2 regions of the Bradyrhizobium sp. S3.7.6 genome follow, and region 1 is predicted to be linked to the other one. Evidence: riboswitches for the same ligand, from Rfam matches in the RefSeq annotation. Region 1 holds a riboswitch; the other holds the start of a gene.
What was found. A riboswitch is a leader RNA that binds a small molecule or an ion and turns the genes downstream of it on or off. The one in region 1 is predicted to bind glycine.

Region 1 (8,074 bases):
CCTGAAGTTCGCAAAATCCCAGCCACGGCCCGGTGCGGCCTCCAGCAGCGCCCTGGTGTAGGCTTCCTTCGGATGCGTCAGCACCTCGGCGGCCAGGCCCTGTTCGACGACACGGCCGTGCTGCATCACCACGACCTCGTCGCAGATCTGGGCTGCGACGCGCAGATCGTGGGTAATGAACAGGATGGCGATGCCGAGCCGGTTCTGGATCTCGTCGAGCAGTTCCAGCACCTGCGCCTGAACCGAGACGTCGAGTGCCGAGACCGCTTCGTCCGCGACCAGCACGTCGGGGTCGAGCGCGAGCGCACGCGCAATGGCGATGCGCTGGCGCTGGCCGCCGGAGAACTGGTGCGGATAGCGCGTCACTGCGTCCGCGGGCAGGCCAACGAGCTCGAGCAGTTCGCGCGCCCGCTTCATCGCATCGGCATGCGAGGTGCCGTAATTGATCGGGCCTTCCGCGATGCTCTCGCCGACGGTAATGCGCGGGTTGAGCGAGCGATAGGGATCCTGGAACACGATCTGGATCTTCTGCCGGTGCGGCTGGAGCAGGCGGCGCGAGATGTCGGCGATCTCGCGGCCGGCGAGACGCACGCCGCCGGAGGTCGGATCGATCAGGCGCACGATGCACCGCGCGACGGTGGACTTGCCCGAGCCGCTCTCGCCGACGATGCCGAGCGTGCGGCCCTTGCGCAGCGTCAGCGTGACCTTGTCGGCGGCGACGACCTCGCGGCCTTTGCCGAAGAAGGCGCGCTCCTTATAGACCTTGCCGAGCTCGTTGGCCTCCAGCACCACCGGCTCCTTGGTCTCGGGCCGCGCCGCGCGCGGCACCAGGCTCGGCACCGCAGAAAGCAAATTGCGGGTGTACTCCATGGTCGGGTTGCGCAGCACGGTCTCGAGCGGACCGGTCTCGACCAGCCGGCCCTGCCGCATCACGGCGACGCGGTCGGCGATCTCGGCGACCACGCCCATGTCGTGGGTGATGAACAGGACGGCGGTGCCGTGATCGCGCTGGAGGTCGCGGATCAGCGTCAGGATCTGCTTCTGCGTGGTGACGTCGAGCGCGGTGGTCGGCTCGTCGGCGATCAGCAGCTTCGGCTCCAGCACCAGCGCCATCGCGATCATGATGCGCTGGCGCTGGCCGCCGGACAGGCGATGCGGATAGGAGGCGAAGATACGCTCGACCTGGGGCAGGCGGACCTGCTCCATCATGTCGAGAATGCGCTTCTTCCGCGCCTTGGCGTCGAGATCGGTGTGGGCGCGCAGGACCTCGTCGATCTGACGGCCGACCGGCACCACCGGATTGAGCGCGGTCATCGGCTCCTGGAAGATCATCGCCATCTGCGTCGCGCGGAGCTGGCGCAGGCGGCGATCGGTCGCGGTGAGAATCTCTTCGCCGACCAGCTTGACGCTGCCGCCGGTCGGAACCAGCGTGCCCTTCGGCAGCAGGCCCATCGTGGTGAGCGAGGTCACCGACTTGCCCGAGCCGCTTTCGCCGACGAGACACAGTGTCTCGCCCTTATGCACCTGGATCGAGATCCCGTCGATGATGTTTGCGCCCTTCGGCTTCTTGCCGATGGAGACGACGAGGTTGTTGATGTCGAGAACTGGGTTGGTCATCACTTGATCCGTCATCACTTGCCCTCCCGCTGCTTCATGCGGGGATCGAGGGCGTCGCGGGCGGCGTCGCCGATCAGATTGATGCTGAGGATGGCGATCGAAAGCAGCAGGCCCGGCCAGAAGATCAGCGTCGGCTTGAGCTGAAAATACTGACGGCCCTCGGCCATGATGTTGCCCCAAGTCGGCGTCTCCGGCGAGATGCCGGCGCCGAGGAAGGAGAGGATGGCCTCGGTCAGGATCGCGGAAGCGCAGACATAGGTGCCCTGGACGATCAGCGGCGCGATCGTGTTCGGCATCAGATGGCGCCACATGATCTTCGGCAGGCTGGAGCCGACCGAGATCGCAGCCTCGACGTAAGGCTCCTCGCGCGCGGACAGCACGACCGAGCGTACCAGGCGTGCCACGCGCGGTATTTCGGGGATGGTGATCGCGACCAGCACGGTCCAGATGCTGGCGCCGGACAGCGACACCACGGCGATCGCGAGCAGGATGCTCGGCATCGCCATGAGGCCGTCCATGACGCGCATCAGGACGGCATCGACCAGCTTGAAGAAGCCGGAGACGAGGCCGATCGCAAGGCCGATGACGATCGACAGGATCGCCGAGCCGATGCCGATCAGGAGCGAGATGCGGCCGCCATAGATGACGCGCGACAAGAGGTCACGGCCATAGGCGTCGGTGCCGAGCAGGAACTGCGCCGAGGCCGGCTTCAGCCGCTGCGAGGGCGCAAGCTGGACCGGATCGTGCGGCGCGATCAGCGGCGCCAGGATCGAGACCAGCACGATCAGCGCGAGCAGGATCGTGGCCGCCGCAATGATCGGCGTCGAGGTGAGGAATCCGAAACGCGGCCGCAGTGGCGACGTGATCGGAATGGACGACTGGGGGAGGCTATCGACGGACATATTGTTGGTATCCTTGCCTCAGTACCGGATCCGGGGATCGAGCAGCGTATAGGCGACGTCGATCAGGAGATTGACGACGACATAGATCAGCGACGTCAGCAGGATCATCGCCTGGATGACCGGATAGTCGCGCGCCAGCACAGCGTCTACCGTGAGGCGGCCGATGCCGGGGATGTTGAACACGCTCTCGGTGACGACGACGCCGGAAATCAGCAGCGCAAAGCCGGTGCCGATTACGGTGATGACGGGCACCGCGGCATTGCGCAGCGCATGGCGCATCATCACGGCGACCTCGTTGATGCCCTTGGCGCGGGCGGTGCGGACGTAGTCCTCACCGAGCACGTCGAGCATCGCCGCACGCGTCATGCGCGCGATCAGCGCGATGTAGATGAACGAGAGCGCGCAGGTCGGCAGGATGATGCGCTCGAAGAACGGTCCAAAGCCGTTGAAGATGCTGCGGAAGCCCTGCACCGGCACCCAGCGCAGGTCGATCGCGAAGACCTCGATCAGGAGATAGCCGACCACGAACACCGGCACGGAGAAGCCGAGCACGGAGAGGCCCATCACGAAACGGTCGATCCAGGTGCCGTGCTTCCACGCCGCGATGACGCCGAGCGGCACGGCGACGATCACGGCGAGAATGATCGTCGAGAGCGCGATCGAAATCGACGGCTCGACGCGCTGGCTGATCATCTTCATGACTGGCAGGTTGGAGATCAGCGACGTTCCGAGATCGCCGTGCAGCAGCTTGTTCACCCAGGTGATGAATTGCACGATCAGCGGTTCGTTGAGGCCGAGCGAGTCGCGGATGCGTTCCAGCCGTTCCGGCGTGGCGTTATCGCCGGCGAGAATGGCGGCGGGATCGCCCGGCGTCAGCCGCAGCAGCAGGAAGACGAACAGCGCGACGACGCCCATCACGGGCACCGCGGCCAGAACGCGGCGAATGAGATAACCTAGCATGCACCTATCTCCGGCTGCGGAACTTGTGGGGCCGAGAGGCCCCTGTGGAATCGGTTCTGTCTATCATGCACGCCTGTCACTCGGGCTGGAAAGCCGGCCGGAGAAGCCGACCTTTCGGGGCAAATTGTGTGCCAAGGGCAGGGCGGTCGCAAGAGGCCGCCGAGCCTCCGATATCGGCCACTCAGGATGCATGGCGGAACTCGCGCTCAACCCTGAGTGAGGGTGCGGTCGGCGGTGCGTTGAGCCCGCGCCAGCCGTCGATGGTCCCGGCAATCATCTGCGCGGTCGCCGCCGACAAGGTCCAGCCGAGATGGCCGTGACCGGTGTTGAAGAACACGCCCGGCATCCGTCCTGCGCGCACCACGGGCATCATGTTCGGCATCATCGGCCGCAGCCCGGCCCAAGGCACGACCTTGGACGTTTCGACGCCGGGGAAGTTGCTGCGCACCCAGTCGACCAGCGGCTGCACGCGGTCGGCGCGGATGTCGCGGTTGAAGTCGTTGAATTCGGCGGTGCCTGCGACGCGGAAACGATCGGCGCCGAGCCGGCTGGTGACGATCTTGGCGGCTTCGTCGAGCAGGCTCACGGTCGGCGTCGCATTGCGGCTTGCGGCAGTGTCGAGCTGAACGGTGATCGAATAGCCCTTCACCGGATAGACGTTGACGCGCTCGTCGAGGAGGGCGGCGAAGTGGCGGCTGGCCACACCGGCGCAGACCACGACGCCATCCGCCTTCAGCATGCCGCGCGCGGATGCGACAGCATCACTGGCCGAAAGATCAGCCCAGCCGATGACAAAGCCGCCACCTGCCTGGGCAATGGAATCGATGTTGGCTTCGTGGATAAAGGTCGCGCCGCGCCGCTTGCAGGCTTCCGCAAGTCCGCGCGTGAACTTGTGGATATCGCCGGTCGCATCCGACGGCGTGTAGAAGCCGCCAAAATAGTCCTTGCGCAGCGTCGGCTCGATGGCGCGGATCTCCTCCGGCGTCACCGGGCGGCGATCGAGCCCGCCTTCCTTCAGCAGCGCATTGACCTGCAGGCCGGATTCAAAACCCCTCTTGTCGTGATAGATGTGCAGGATGCCGCGGCGTTCGAGATCGAAGTCGATGCCTTCGCGCTCCGCGATCTCGAACAGATGCTTGCGGGCTTCGATCGCGAGCCGCGTGGTCTGAACCGTGTTGGCGCGGTAGTTACCGATATTGGCGACGAACTCGCTCATCCACGAATATTTGTGCCAGTTCGGCCGCGGGTTCATCAGCAGCGGCGCATCACGCCGGAACATCCAGCGCAGGCCTTTCAGGATCGTGGCGGTGCTGTTCCAGACTTCGGCATTGCTGGCGGAGAGCTGTCCGCCATTGGCGAAGGACGTCTCCATCGCGGCGTAGCGGTGCTTGTCGAGCACCGTCACCTTGTATCCGCGTTCGAGCAGGGCATAGGCGGTCGTTACGCCGGTGATGCCGGCGCCGATGATGGCGATATGGGTCATGGCAGGTTCGGGGCTCCCGTGAGTTAGAGTCGGCTAACCGCCGGCCAAAGGCCGTTGGCGGCGCCCCATCTGTCACGGTTACCTGAGAGCTTGATCCGGCGCGGACCTCGGCGAGGTCAGCTCCGGACTATCCCCTTCGGTGGACGTCACGACCACATTGGCCGTGCCGCCTCTCTCCAGATCGTCCTGACGATACGGTCCTTTTGCCTGAGAGTTTCCGGGGCGGTTGCTCCGTCGGCGCCGCAACGAAAGCCTGAACTCTCGTTGCGATCTCTCCCGCATCGTCGCGTGGACAATCGAGCAGTACGATGCGCCTCATTTTTAGACAAGGCTAAATTTAAACCGCGACTGCCAACGCATTGTGCAGTGCGAAGGCTGCGTCGTCAGTCGAGCGTCGCCAGCAAGCCGGCCATCAGGCGCCCGCGTTCAACCAGGCTCTCGACCTCGATGAACTCCTCGAGCGTGTGGCCGTTGCCGCCGCGCACGCCGAGGCCGTCGAGCGTCGGGATGCCCATCGCGCCGGTAAAGTTGCCGTCGGAGCCGCCGCCAGAGCTCGCATGCGGCAGCTCAGTGCCGAGCGATTTGGCGATGCCGCGCGCCTTTTCATAAAGTGCCATGGTGCCGGCATCGGGCTCCCATACGGGGCGCGTGACGCCGCGCGTCACCTTGAACGTGACATCATTGGTCGTGCCCGACAGCGCCAGCATCCGCTCGACGCCGCGATCGAGATCGGCCTGGCGCTTGGCCATGGACAGCGCCTCGCCGGTGGCGGTCGTGGCAACGCAATTGACCCATTGTCCGCCATGCACGACGCCGACCGAGAAGGTGCAGTCCTCCGTCGTCATCGCGTCGATGGCGAGGATCTGCCGCGCCATCTCGCGGATCGCCGAGCGTCCGGCCGACAATGTTGCGCCGGCATGGCTCGGCCGGCCCGTCGCTTCCAGATTGAAACGCGCGATGGCGTAACGTCCGGTGGTGACACCGTTGTCGGCGCGGCCCGGTTCGGGCACCAGCACATATTTGTTGCGCGCAGCCTCCGCCTCGATGATGTCGCGCGTCGAGGGCGTGCCGACTTCCTCGTCGGGCGTAAACAGCACGGTGATCGGCAGCGGCGTGGTGAAGGACGCACGTGCCAGCTGCCGGATCGCTTCCAGCGAGAGATAGTTGCCGCCCTTCATGTCGTAGATGCCGGGGCCGTAGCACTTGTCGCCCTCGCGCCGCCATTTCAGCTTCTCGATGGTGCCGACCGGGTGGACGGTATCCATGTGGCCGGCGATCAGGATGCCCGGCTCGCCCTGTTTCGGATGCGGGAAGCGCGCGCGGATCACGCCGCCGAAGCCCTGTCGACCGCCGATGCGTTCGATCGTCGCACCCATGATCGCCATATCCCGCGCTGCGATATCGAGCATGCGGTTGACGGCACCCGCGTCCCAGGTCGGGCTCTCGCATTCTACCCAGGTGCGCAGGCCCTCGAGCATCGCCTCGGAATCGAAGGGAAGATTGGCTGGATTCATCTTAATGTCTCTCAAGCTTCGAAAGATGGAACGCGCATTGCATTGGCGCGGACGGGACTGGCGGAAAGCGTTGTAGAGCCAAACCGATCTTTGTGGAGCCCGTGGGCGCGCCGCTTGGGGCTGCAGCGAAACCGGATTGACGCGCTCAACACTGTCTGCAAGTCTCGAAAGACAAAGGCATCGCATGAGGTTAGTTCGCCTAAAGAACGAACCGAATGCTCAACCAATAACCTGCCTTTGAACAGTTTCACGTCAGGAGAAACTTTTATGTTGAGCTTGATGCGCCGGGGGCGTCGCGCGTTCGCCTCCACACTTGCGCTATCGGTCGTTGCGCTTTCGACGGCGATGGCCTCGCCGGTACTTGCCGCCGCCAGCAAGACCATCACCGCGGTGATGCATTCGGATCTGCGCATCATCGATCCGATTTTCACCACCGCCTACATCACGCGTGACCATGGCTACATGGTCTACGACACGCTGATCGCGACGGACTCGAATTTCAAGATCCAGCCGCAGATGGCGGACTGGAAGATCTCCGACGACAAGCTCACCTACACCTTCACGCTGCGCGACGGCCTGAAGTGGCACGACGGTACGCCGGTGACGGCGGAAGACTGCGCCGCTTCGCTGAAGCGCTGGGCCGCGGTCGACGGCATGGGCCAGCAGATGATGCAGTTTACTGCGAGCATCGAGGCGACCGACCCCAAGACGATCACGCTGAAGCTGAAGGAGCCCTACGGCCTCGTGCTCGAATCCATCGGCAAGCCGTCCTCGCGCGTCGCCTTCATGATGCCGAAGCGTCTCGCCGAAACGCCGCCGGACAAGCAGATCCCCGAGCAGATCGGCTCGGGTCCGTTCAAGTTCGTGCAGGGTGAATTCCAGCCCGGCGTGAAGGCGGTATACGTCAAGAACACCGACTACGTGCCGCGCAAGGAGGCGTCGAGCTGGACTGCCGGAGGCAAGGTGGTCAAGGTTGATCGCGTCGAATGGATCACCATGCCGGATGCGCAGACCGCAGTGAACGCGCTGCAATCGGGCGACATCGACTTCATGGAAGTGCCGCCGTGGGATCTGCTGCCCGTCCTTGAAGGCAATGCCGACCTCAAGACCGAGACGCTGAACAAGTTCGGCTACCAGACCCTTGGGCGCATGAACTTCCTCTATCCGCCCTTCGACAATCCGAAGATCCGCCGTGCCGCACTTCTGGCGATGAACCAGAAGGACGTGCTCGACGCGCTCGTCGGCAATCCCAAATACTACAAGATCTGCGGTGCGTTCTTCATCTGCGATACGCCGTTCGCGACCGACGTCGGCTCGGAATCGCTGGTCAAGGGCAACGGCATGGCGGAAGCCAAGAAGGCGCTCGCCGAGTCCGGCTATGACGGCACGCCCGTCGTGGTCATGGTGCCCGGCGACGTCGTGACGCTGAAGGCGCAGCCGACGGTCGCGGTGCAGTTGCTCCGCGAGGCCGGCTTCAAGGTCGACGCGCAGGCGACCGACTGGCAGACGGTGGTCAGCCGGCGCGCCAGCCAGAAGCCTCCGAAGGAGGGCGGCTGGAACATGTTCTTCACCAACTGGGTCAGCGCCGACGTGTCCAA
Region 2 (8,074 bases), 160 kb from region 1:
GGTGAGGTCGCAGATCATGGTCTGGAAGTTGAGCAGCGCCTCCAGCCGGCCCTGGCTGATCTCGGGCTGGTAGGGCGTGTAGGCCGTGTACCAGGCCGGGTTCTCCAAAATGTTGCGCTGGATCACCGCGGGCAAAACCGTGCCGGAATAGCCTTGGCCGATCAGCGAGGTGAAGACCTGGTTCTCGCGCGCGAGCTCGGCCATGTGCGCGATCGCCTCGGTCTCGCTCAAGGGCTTGCCGAGGTCGAGCGGGGCGGTCTGCCGGATCGAGGCCGGCAGCGTCTCCGCCATCAGGGCGTCCACGCTCTTGGCGCCGACGGCCTCCAGCATTGCGGTGACGTCGCGCGCCGACGGGCCGATGTGGCGGCGAACGAAGGTGGCGGCGGTGTCGCCATTGGATTTGCGGTGCGCGGTCATCATGGGTCCTCGCTTTAGATTTCGCTGTCGCCGTCATGCCCCGCGAAGGCGGGGCATCCAGTAAACGCAGGCGTCACGGCTTGAGCCGAGAAGCCGCGGCGTACTGGATCACCCGCCCCAGTGCGCAGTGCGCACAAGGCGGGTGATGACACCGAATATGAGGTCAGAGTTCGCTTCATCTCACGCCGTATGTGCCTTGTAGGCGGCTTCATCCATGAGGCCGCCGAGCTCGCTCTTGTCGGCCATCCTGATCTTGAAGAACCACGCCTTGCCTTGCGCGTCCGAGTTCACCAGCGCCGGCTCGGTGGCGAGCGCGTCGTTGGTCTCGAGCACTTCGCCGGTGACAGGCGCGTAGACGTCGGAGGCGGCCTTCACCGATTCCACGACGGCGGCGGCTTCCGCCTTCTTCAGGCTGCGGCCGACCTTCGGCAGTTCGACGAATACGACGTCGCCGAGCTGCGACTGCGCGTAGTCGGTAATGCCGACGGTGGCGACATCGCCGTCGATGGCCAGCCATTCATGGTCGGAGGAGTACAGCGTCGTGGTCATTTTCTCAGTCCTCAGCGTTTGTAGGTGTTTTTCACGAAAGGCATGGCGGCGACCGTGAGCGGCAGCCGCTGGCCGCGCACCTCGGCGAAGAGTTTTGTATCGAGCGCGCTCGATGCCGTGGGCACATAGCCCATCGCGACCGGCGCATTCAGGCTCGGGCCGAAACCGCCCGAGGTGACCTTTCCGATCGGCTCGCCGCCGGCGTCATCCGCAAACAGCAGCGCGCCCTCGCGCACCGGCGCGCGGCCTTCCGTGCGCAGGCCGACCCGGCGGCGGCTCGCGCCGTGATCGAAATGGGCGAGGATCGCATCAGCGCCGGGAAAACCACCGGCGCGGGCGCCGCCGCTGCGGCGGCTCTTCTGCACCGACCATTCCAGCGCGGCCTCGACCGGCGTGGTGGCGGTGTCGATGTCGTGGCCGTAGAGGCAGAGCCCGCCTTCCAGCCGCAGGCTGTCGCGGGCCCCTAAGCCGATCGGCATCACGTCGGGATTGTCCAGCAGCGTTTTGGCGAGGCGCTCGGCATCGGCCGCGGGGACCGAAATCTCGAACCCGTCCTCGCCGGTGTAGCCGGAGCGCGAGACGAAGCAGTCGAGACCGGCGACCTTGTGCGGGCCGGCATCCATGAACTTCATGGAGGGCGCCTCTGCACACAATTTCGCCAGCACCGCTTCCGCCTTCGGGCCCTGCAGCGCGATCAGGGCGCGGTCTTGAAGCGAATCGATGATGCAGTCGTCCGCGAGATGCGCGCGCAGATGCGCTTCGTCCGCTTCCTTGCAGGCGGCGTTGACGACCAGGAACAGGTGGTCGCCGAAATTGGCGACCATCAGATCGTCGAGAATCCCGCCGTCCGGATTGGTGAACTGGGCATAGCGCTGCCGTCCCGGGGCAATCGCCACGATATCCTGCGGCACCAGCCGTTCCAGCGCGCGGGCAGCGTCCTCGACCTTGCCCGACTTCGGCCGAAGCGCGAGCTGGCCCATATGGGAGACGTCGAACAGGCCGGCGGAGGAACGGGTATGGAGGTGCTCTTTCAGGACGCCCGCGGGGTACTGTACGGGCATGTCATAGCCCGCGAACGGCACCATCTTGCCGCCGAGGGAGACGTGAAGCCCGTGAAGGGGCGTATGTTTGAGGGAATCTTGGTCGTCGCGCGCAAGCATCACGGGGCCCTCGGTGGTTCCCCGGGGACGATTCCCCGGTAGCAACCAGTCGAAGCCCCATCTGTCGCTGTGCCTGAGAGTATTATCCCGTCGGCGGACGCAGTCCGGGTCTTATGCCCGTCGGCGCCTCTTTCCAGATGTCGTCAAAGCCACGCGGTCCTTTTGCCTGAGAGTTTCCGGGGCGGTTGCTCCTTCGGCGCCGGCACCAAAGCCGGTCTCTCCCGACGTGGCCGTACGATACAGATGGGTACAGACCACAGGCCGGCCAAGCCTGTCAACGCGCACCTGGCGCCTTTCAACGGGATTGCAAACGGGATTGCGCGCCTGCGGCAACTCACTGATCTCCTTGCACAGTTTCTGGACAGCGCAGCTGGCCTTGTCTAAAAGCGCTTTGACCCGCAGATATCAGCCCAAATGCCCGGTTTGGATGGCGTATCGCGGGTCCAAGCACACCCGATTGGATGAACATGAGCGGCGTCAACGAGATCAGGTCGACCTTTCTGAACTTCTTTGCCGAGAACGGCCACGAGATCGTGTCGTCCTCGCCATTGGTGCCGCGCAACGACCCGACGTTGATGTTCACCAATGCCGGCATGGTGCAGTTCAAGAACGTCTTCACCGGCGTCGAGAAGCGGCCGTACCAGCGCGCCACCACGTCGCAGAAATGCGTGCGCGCCGGCGGCAAGCACAACGACCTCGACAATGTCGGCTACACCGCGCGCCATCTCACCTTCTTTGAGATGCTCGGCAATTTCTCGTTCGGCGACTATTTCAAGGAGCGGGCGATCGAGCTGGCCTGGACCCTGATCACCCGGGAGTTCGGGCTCAAGAAAGACAAGCTGCTCGTCACCGTCTACCACACCGACGACGAGGCGGCCGGGTTGTGGAAGAAGATCGCCGGCTTCTCCGACGACCGCATCATCCGCATCCCGACCTCGGACAATTTCTGGGCGATGGGCGACACCGGCCCGTGCGGCCCGTGCTCGGAGATCTTCATCGATCGCGGCGATCACATCTGGGGCGGACCTCCGGGCTCGCCGGAAGAGGATGGCGACCGCTTCCTCGAATTCTGGAATCTCGTGTTCATGCAATACGAGCAGGTGACGAAGGAGGAGCGCGTGGATCTGCCGCGTCCCTCGATCGACACCGGCATGGGGCTGGAGCGCATGGCCTGCATCATGCAGGGCGTCGACAGCGTGTTCGAGACCGACCTGTTCCGCCATCTGATCGACGCGACCGCGTCCGCGCTTGGCAGCGGGCCGAACGAGCAGACGGTGGCCTCGTTCCGCGTCATCGCCGACCATCTGCGCTCCTCGGCGTTCCTCGTCTCCGACGGCGTGCTGCCCTCGAACGAGGGCCGCGGCTATGTGTTGCGCCGGATCATGCGCCGCGCGATGCGCCATGCGCAGCTGCTGGGGGCCAAGGAGCCGCTGATGCATCGGCTGGTCTGGGCGCTGGTGCGCGAGATGGGCCAGGCCTATCCCGACCTGATGCGCGCGGAAAACCTGATCGAGGAAACGCTGCGGCTGGAAGAGACCCGCTTCCGCAAGACGCTGGTGCGCGGCCTTGCCATCCTCGACGAGAAGAGCGCGTCCCTGAAGAAGGGCGACATGTTCGACGGCGACGTCGCCTTCACGCTGTACGACACCTACGGCTTCCCGCTGGATCTCACGCAGGATGCGCTGAAGTCGCGCGGCATCGGCGTGGATCAAGCTTCGTTCACCGACGCGATGGAGCGCCAGAAGGCCAAGGCGCGCGAGTCCTGGAAGGGTTCGGGCGAGGCGGCTTCCGAAGCGATCTGGTTCCCGCTGCGCGAGAAGCTCGGGGCCACCGAATTCCTGGGCTATGAGACCGAGAGCGCCGAAGGCGTGGTCTCCGCGCTGGTGAAGGACGGCCAGGAAACCGCGAGCCTCAAGGCCGGCGAGACCGGCGCGATCGTGCTCAACCAGACGCCGTTCTACGCGGAGTCCGGCGGCCAGGTCGGCGACACCGGCGTGCTCAGCGGCGAGGGCGGCATCAAGTTCCGCGTTACCGACACGCAGAAGAAGCTCGGCGATCTCTTCGTCCACGTCGGCACCGTCGAGAGCGGCGAGCTGAAGCTCGGCACCGCGCTGCAGCTAGAGGTCGATCACGGCAGGCGCACCTCGATCCGCGCGCACCATTCGGCGACGCATCTCATCCACGAGGCGCTGCGCCAGGTGCTCGGCGACCACATCGCGCAACGCGGCTCGATGGTCGCGCCCGACCGCCTGCGCTTCGACTTCGTGCATCCGAAGCCGATCACGGCGGAAGAGCTTGCCCGCGTCGAGGACATCGCCAACGACGTGGTGCTGGAGAATGACGAGGTCACCACGCGCGTCATGGGCGTGGACGAGGCCCGCGAGGCCGGGGCGCGCGCCCTGTTCGGCGAGAAATACGGCGACGAGGTCCGCGTCGTCTCGATGGGCAGGACCGCGCGGGAGCGCGGCGCCAACGCGCTCGGCTGGTCGGTCGAGCTCTGCGGCGGCACCCATGTGAAGCGCACCGGTGACATCGGCCTGATCACGCTGACCGGCGAGAGCGCGGTCGCCTCCGGCGTGCGTCGCATCGAGGCACTGACCGGCAATTATGCGCGCCGGCATGCCAACGAGACCATGGCGCTGGCGAAGACCGCGGCCAACGAGCTGCGCACCTCGATCGACGACGTCCCGGCGCGCATCACAGCCCTGATGGAGGAGCGCAAGAAGCTCGAGCGCGAGCTCTCCGACGCCCGCAAGAAGCTCGCGATGGGCGGCGGTACATCCGTCGGGAACGGCGCAGCCGCAGGCGTGCGCGAGGTCGGCGACGTCAAGCTGATGGCGCGCGCGGTCGAGGGCATCGAGATGAAGGATCTCAAGAGCCTTGCGGACGACGGCAAGAAGCAGATCGGCTCCGGTGTGGTCGCCATCGTCGGCGTCACCGAGGACGGCAAGGCTGGGATCGTGGTCGGCGTCACCGCCGATCTCACCGCGCGCTTCAATGCCGTGAACCTGGTGCGCGTCGCCTCCGAGGCGCTCGGCGGCAAGGGCGGCGGCGGCCGGCCCGACATGGCGCAGGCTGGCGGTCCCGATGGCGCCAAGGCGCCCGAGGCGCTCGCGGCGATCGAAAAAGCGATGGCAGGCGCGTAAACGGCCATGCGCCTCGTTCCGCGAGGACGTGGCTCGGCCGATCCCAACCTAAGGGATCGCCTGTACGAATTGCTGGAGCACGATCCGCTCGCCTACTCGATCGGGTCGCGCTTCATCCAGGTGATCATCAGCGTCATCGTGCTCGACGTGGTCGCGATGATCCTCGCCTCGGTGCCGGAGCTCGACGCGCGGTTCGACACGCTGTTCAGCGCGGTCGCCGTCCTCGCCGTCATCGTGTTCGCGCTCGAATATCTGGCGCGGCTGTGGACCGTTGCGGGGCACACCCAGCGCAACGGCTCCGCGCTGTCCGACCGGCTCTCTTATGCCTTCTCCGCGCTCGGCATCATCGACCTCATGGCGTTCCTGCCGGCCGCGATCGTGCTGGCCACCGGCCGGCACGCGACGCTGGCTGGGCTCGGCGTGCTGCCGTTCTTCAAGCTGATCCGTTATTCGCCGGCGATGCGCTCACTGCTCGCGGCCATCCATGCCGAGCGGCGTGCGCTGATTGGCTGCATCGTCATCCTGATCGGTGTGGTACTGACCTTCGCCTCGCTGCTCTACGCCATCGAGCGTGATGTGCAGCCCAGCAAGCTCGGCACCATTCCGGACGCGATGTGGTGGGCGATCGTGACGCTCGGCACCGTCGGCTATGGCGACGTCGTGCCGGTGACGCCGCTCGGCAAGTTCATCTCGGTGTTCGCGATCATCTCGGGTTTTGCCATGATCGCGCTGCCGGTCGCGATCATCTCGACCGCCTTTGCCGAGGAGGTGAGGCGGCGCGACTTCGTGGTGACCTGGGGCATGCTGGCGCGGGTGCCGCTGTTCTCGCATCTTTCGGCCGCGGAGATCGCCGACATCATGCGGCTGCTCCGGGCCCGCACCATCGAGCAGGGCGAGGTTCTGGTGCGGCGAGGGGACGCCGCTTCCTCGATGTATTTCATCACTGCGGGCGAGGTCGAGATCGCGCTGCCGAGCCAGCAGGTGCGGCTCACCGACGGCACCTTCTTCGGCGAGATCGCGCTGCTGCATAAGACAAAGCGCAGCGGCACGGTGACCGCGACACGCAAGACGCGGCTGCTGGTGCTCGACGCCCAGGATTTTCACGCGCTGATCGAGCGCATGCCGACGCTCGCCGCGCACGTCCATCAGACCGCGAAGGCACGGCTCGAGGAGACCGGCGATCTTGCGGCGGCAGAATTGGCGCAGGCGGAGCGCGACGACACCGACCGCTAGGCGGTCAGCTCTTCTTCAGGAAAATGTAGTCGGCCGAGTAGGGCGCGCTTTTGAATTCGCCGGCCTTGTCGCAAGAACCCTCGAGCTTGCCGCCGTGGGTGTTGATGCGCTGGACGGTGGTGACCGGCGTCAGGATGCCGCTGCCGCGGCGGGAGGCGACCTCCAGCTTGAGCCAGGGGATATCGGCGGCGGTTGCGCCCGGCGCGTTGCCGATGGCCTTGCCGGCCACGGCGCTGCCGTCGGCGAGTTCCCAGTTCGGGCCGGCATAGTGGCGGCCGACGGTCTTGCCCTCGGACAGCAGCGTCGCGACCGGCTCGCGGAAAGCCCAGGCGAGCTTGCCGTCGGCGGCTGCCTTGCAGTCATAGACCTGCGCGCCTTCGGCATGGACGCTGAGCACGACGGTCTCGCCGGGGGCGGCGATGGCGTCGGGGAGCGGCTCCGCGGCTGCGGCGGGTCCGGCCACGGCCGCGAGCAGCAGGCAGGGGACGGCGAACTTGATGATGGACATGGGTGGCCTCCGCGCAAGGGTGTCAAAATGAATGGGCCGCGCCCAAGCGCGGCCCATAATGATCTCTAACCCCGATCAGACGAAAATAATGCGCGGGCTTACGCCAACGCTTTCGTGAGATTCTCGGCGACCTTGTCGAGGAAGCCGGTGGTCGAGAGCCAGCGCTGGTCGGCGCCGACCAGGAGCGCGAGGTCCTTGGTCATGTAGCCTTCCTCGACGGTGTCGACGCAGACCTTCTCCAGCGTGCTCGCGAACTTGGCGAGCTCGGCATTGTTGTCGAGCTTGGCGCGGTGCGACAGGCCGCGGGTCCAGGCGAAGATCGACGCGATCGAGTTGGTCGAGGTCTCCTTGCCCTTCTGGTGCTCGCGGTAGTGGCGGGTCACCGTGCCGTGGGCGGCTTCGGCTTCCACGGTCTTGCCGTCGGGGGTGAGCAGCACCGAGGTCATCAGGCCGAGCGAGCCGTAGCCCTGCGCGACCGTGTCGGACTGCACGTCGCCGTCGTAGTTCTTACAGGCCCAGACATAGCCGCCGGACCATTTCAGCGCCGAGGCCACCATGTCGTCGATCAGGCGGTGCTCGTAGGTCAGGCCCTTGGCCTCGAATTCCTTCTTGAATTCGCGGTCGTAGATGTCCTGGAAGATGTCCTTGAAGCGGCCGTCATAGACCTTGAGGATGGTGTTCTTGGTCGAGAGGTAGACCGGGTAGTTGCGCAGCAGCCCGTAGTTCAACGAGGCGCGGGCGAAGTCGATGATGGAGTCGTCGAGATTGTACATCTGCATCGCGACGCCGGAGCCCGGGGTCTTGAACACTTCCTTCTCGATGACCGTGCCGTCCTCGCCGACGAACTTCATCGTCAGCGTGCCCTTGCCGGGGAACTTGATGTCGGTGGCGCGGTACTGGTCGCCATAGGCGTGGCGGCCGATGATGATTGGCTTGGTCCAGCCGGGAACCAGGCGCGGCACGTTCTTGCAGATGATCGGCTCGCGGAAGATCACGCCGCCGAGGATGTTGCGGATGGTGCCGTTCGGCGACTTCCACATCTGCTTGAGGTTGAACTCCTT

Region 2: linked by a shared signal. The riboswitch ahead of gcvT (glycine cleavage system aminomethyltransferase GcvT) and the one ahead of ACVJ5M_RS18670 (D-amino acid dehydrogenase) in region 1 are both predicted to bind glycine.

Annotation. Positions count from the first base shown of each region.
Region 1 covers NZ_JBSSEQ010000001.1:3,949,422-3,957,495, forward strand. Annotated here, with positions in the region: gene ACVJ5M_RS18655 (ABC transporter ATP-binding protein) at 1-1,617, opposite strand, end outside; gene ACVJ5M_RS18660 (ABC transporter permease) at 1,632-2,519, opposite strand; gene ACVJ5M_RS18665 (ABC transporter permease) at 2,538-3,479, opposite strand; gene ACVJ5M_RS18670 (D-amino acid dehydrogenase) at 3,661-4,962, opposite strand; glycine riboswitch at 5,030-5,144, opposite strand; glycine riboswitch at 5,148-5,251, opposite strand; gene ACVJ5M_RS18675 (M20/M25/M40 family metallo-hydrolase) at 5,346-6,476, opposite strand; gene ACVJ5M_RS18680 (ABC transporter substrate-binding protein) at 6,744-8,074, shown strand, end outside.
Region 2 covers NZ_JBSSEQ010000001.1:3,789,378-3,797,451, forward strand. Annotated here, with positions in the region: gene gcvP (aminomethyl-transferring glycine dehydrogenase) at 1-417, opposite strand, end outside; gene gcvH (glycine cleavage system protein GcvH) at 598-966, opposite strand; gene gcvT (glycine cleavage system aminomethyltransferase GcvT) at 978-2,126, opposite strand; glycine riboswitch at 2,272-2,360, opposite strand; gene alaS (alanine--tRNA ligase) at 2,594-5,272, shown strand; gene ACVJ5M_RS17850 (cyclic nucleotide-gated ion channel) at 5,279-6,505, shown strand; gene ACVJ5M_RS17855 (DUF3455 domain-containing protein) at 6,510-7,013, opposite strand; gene ACVJ5M_RS17860 (NADP-dependent isocitrate dehydrogenase) at 7,112-8,074, opposite strand, start outside.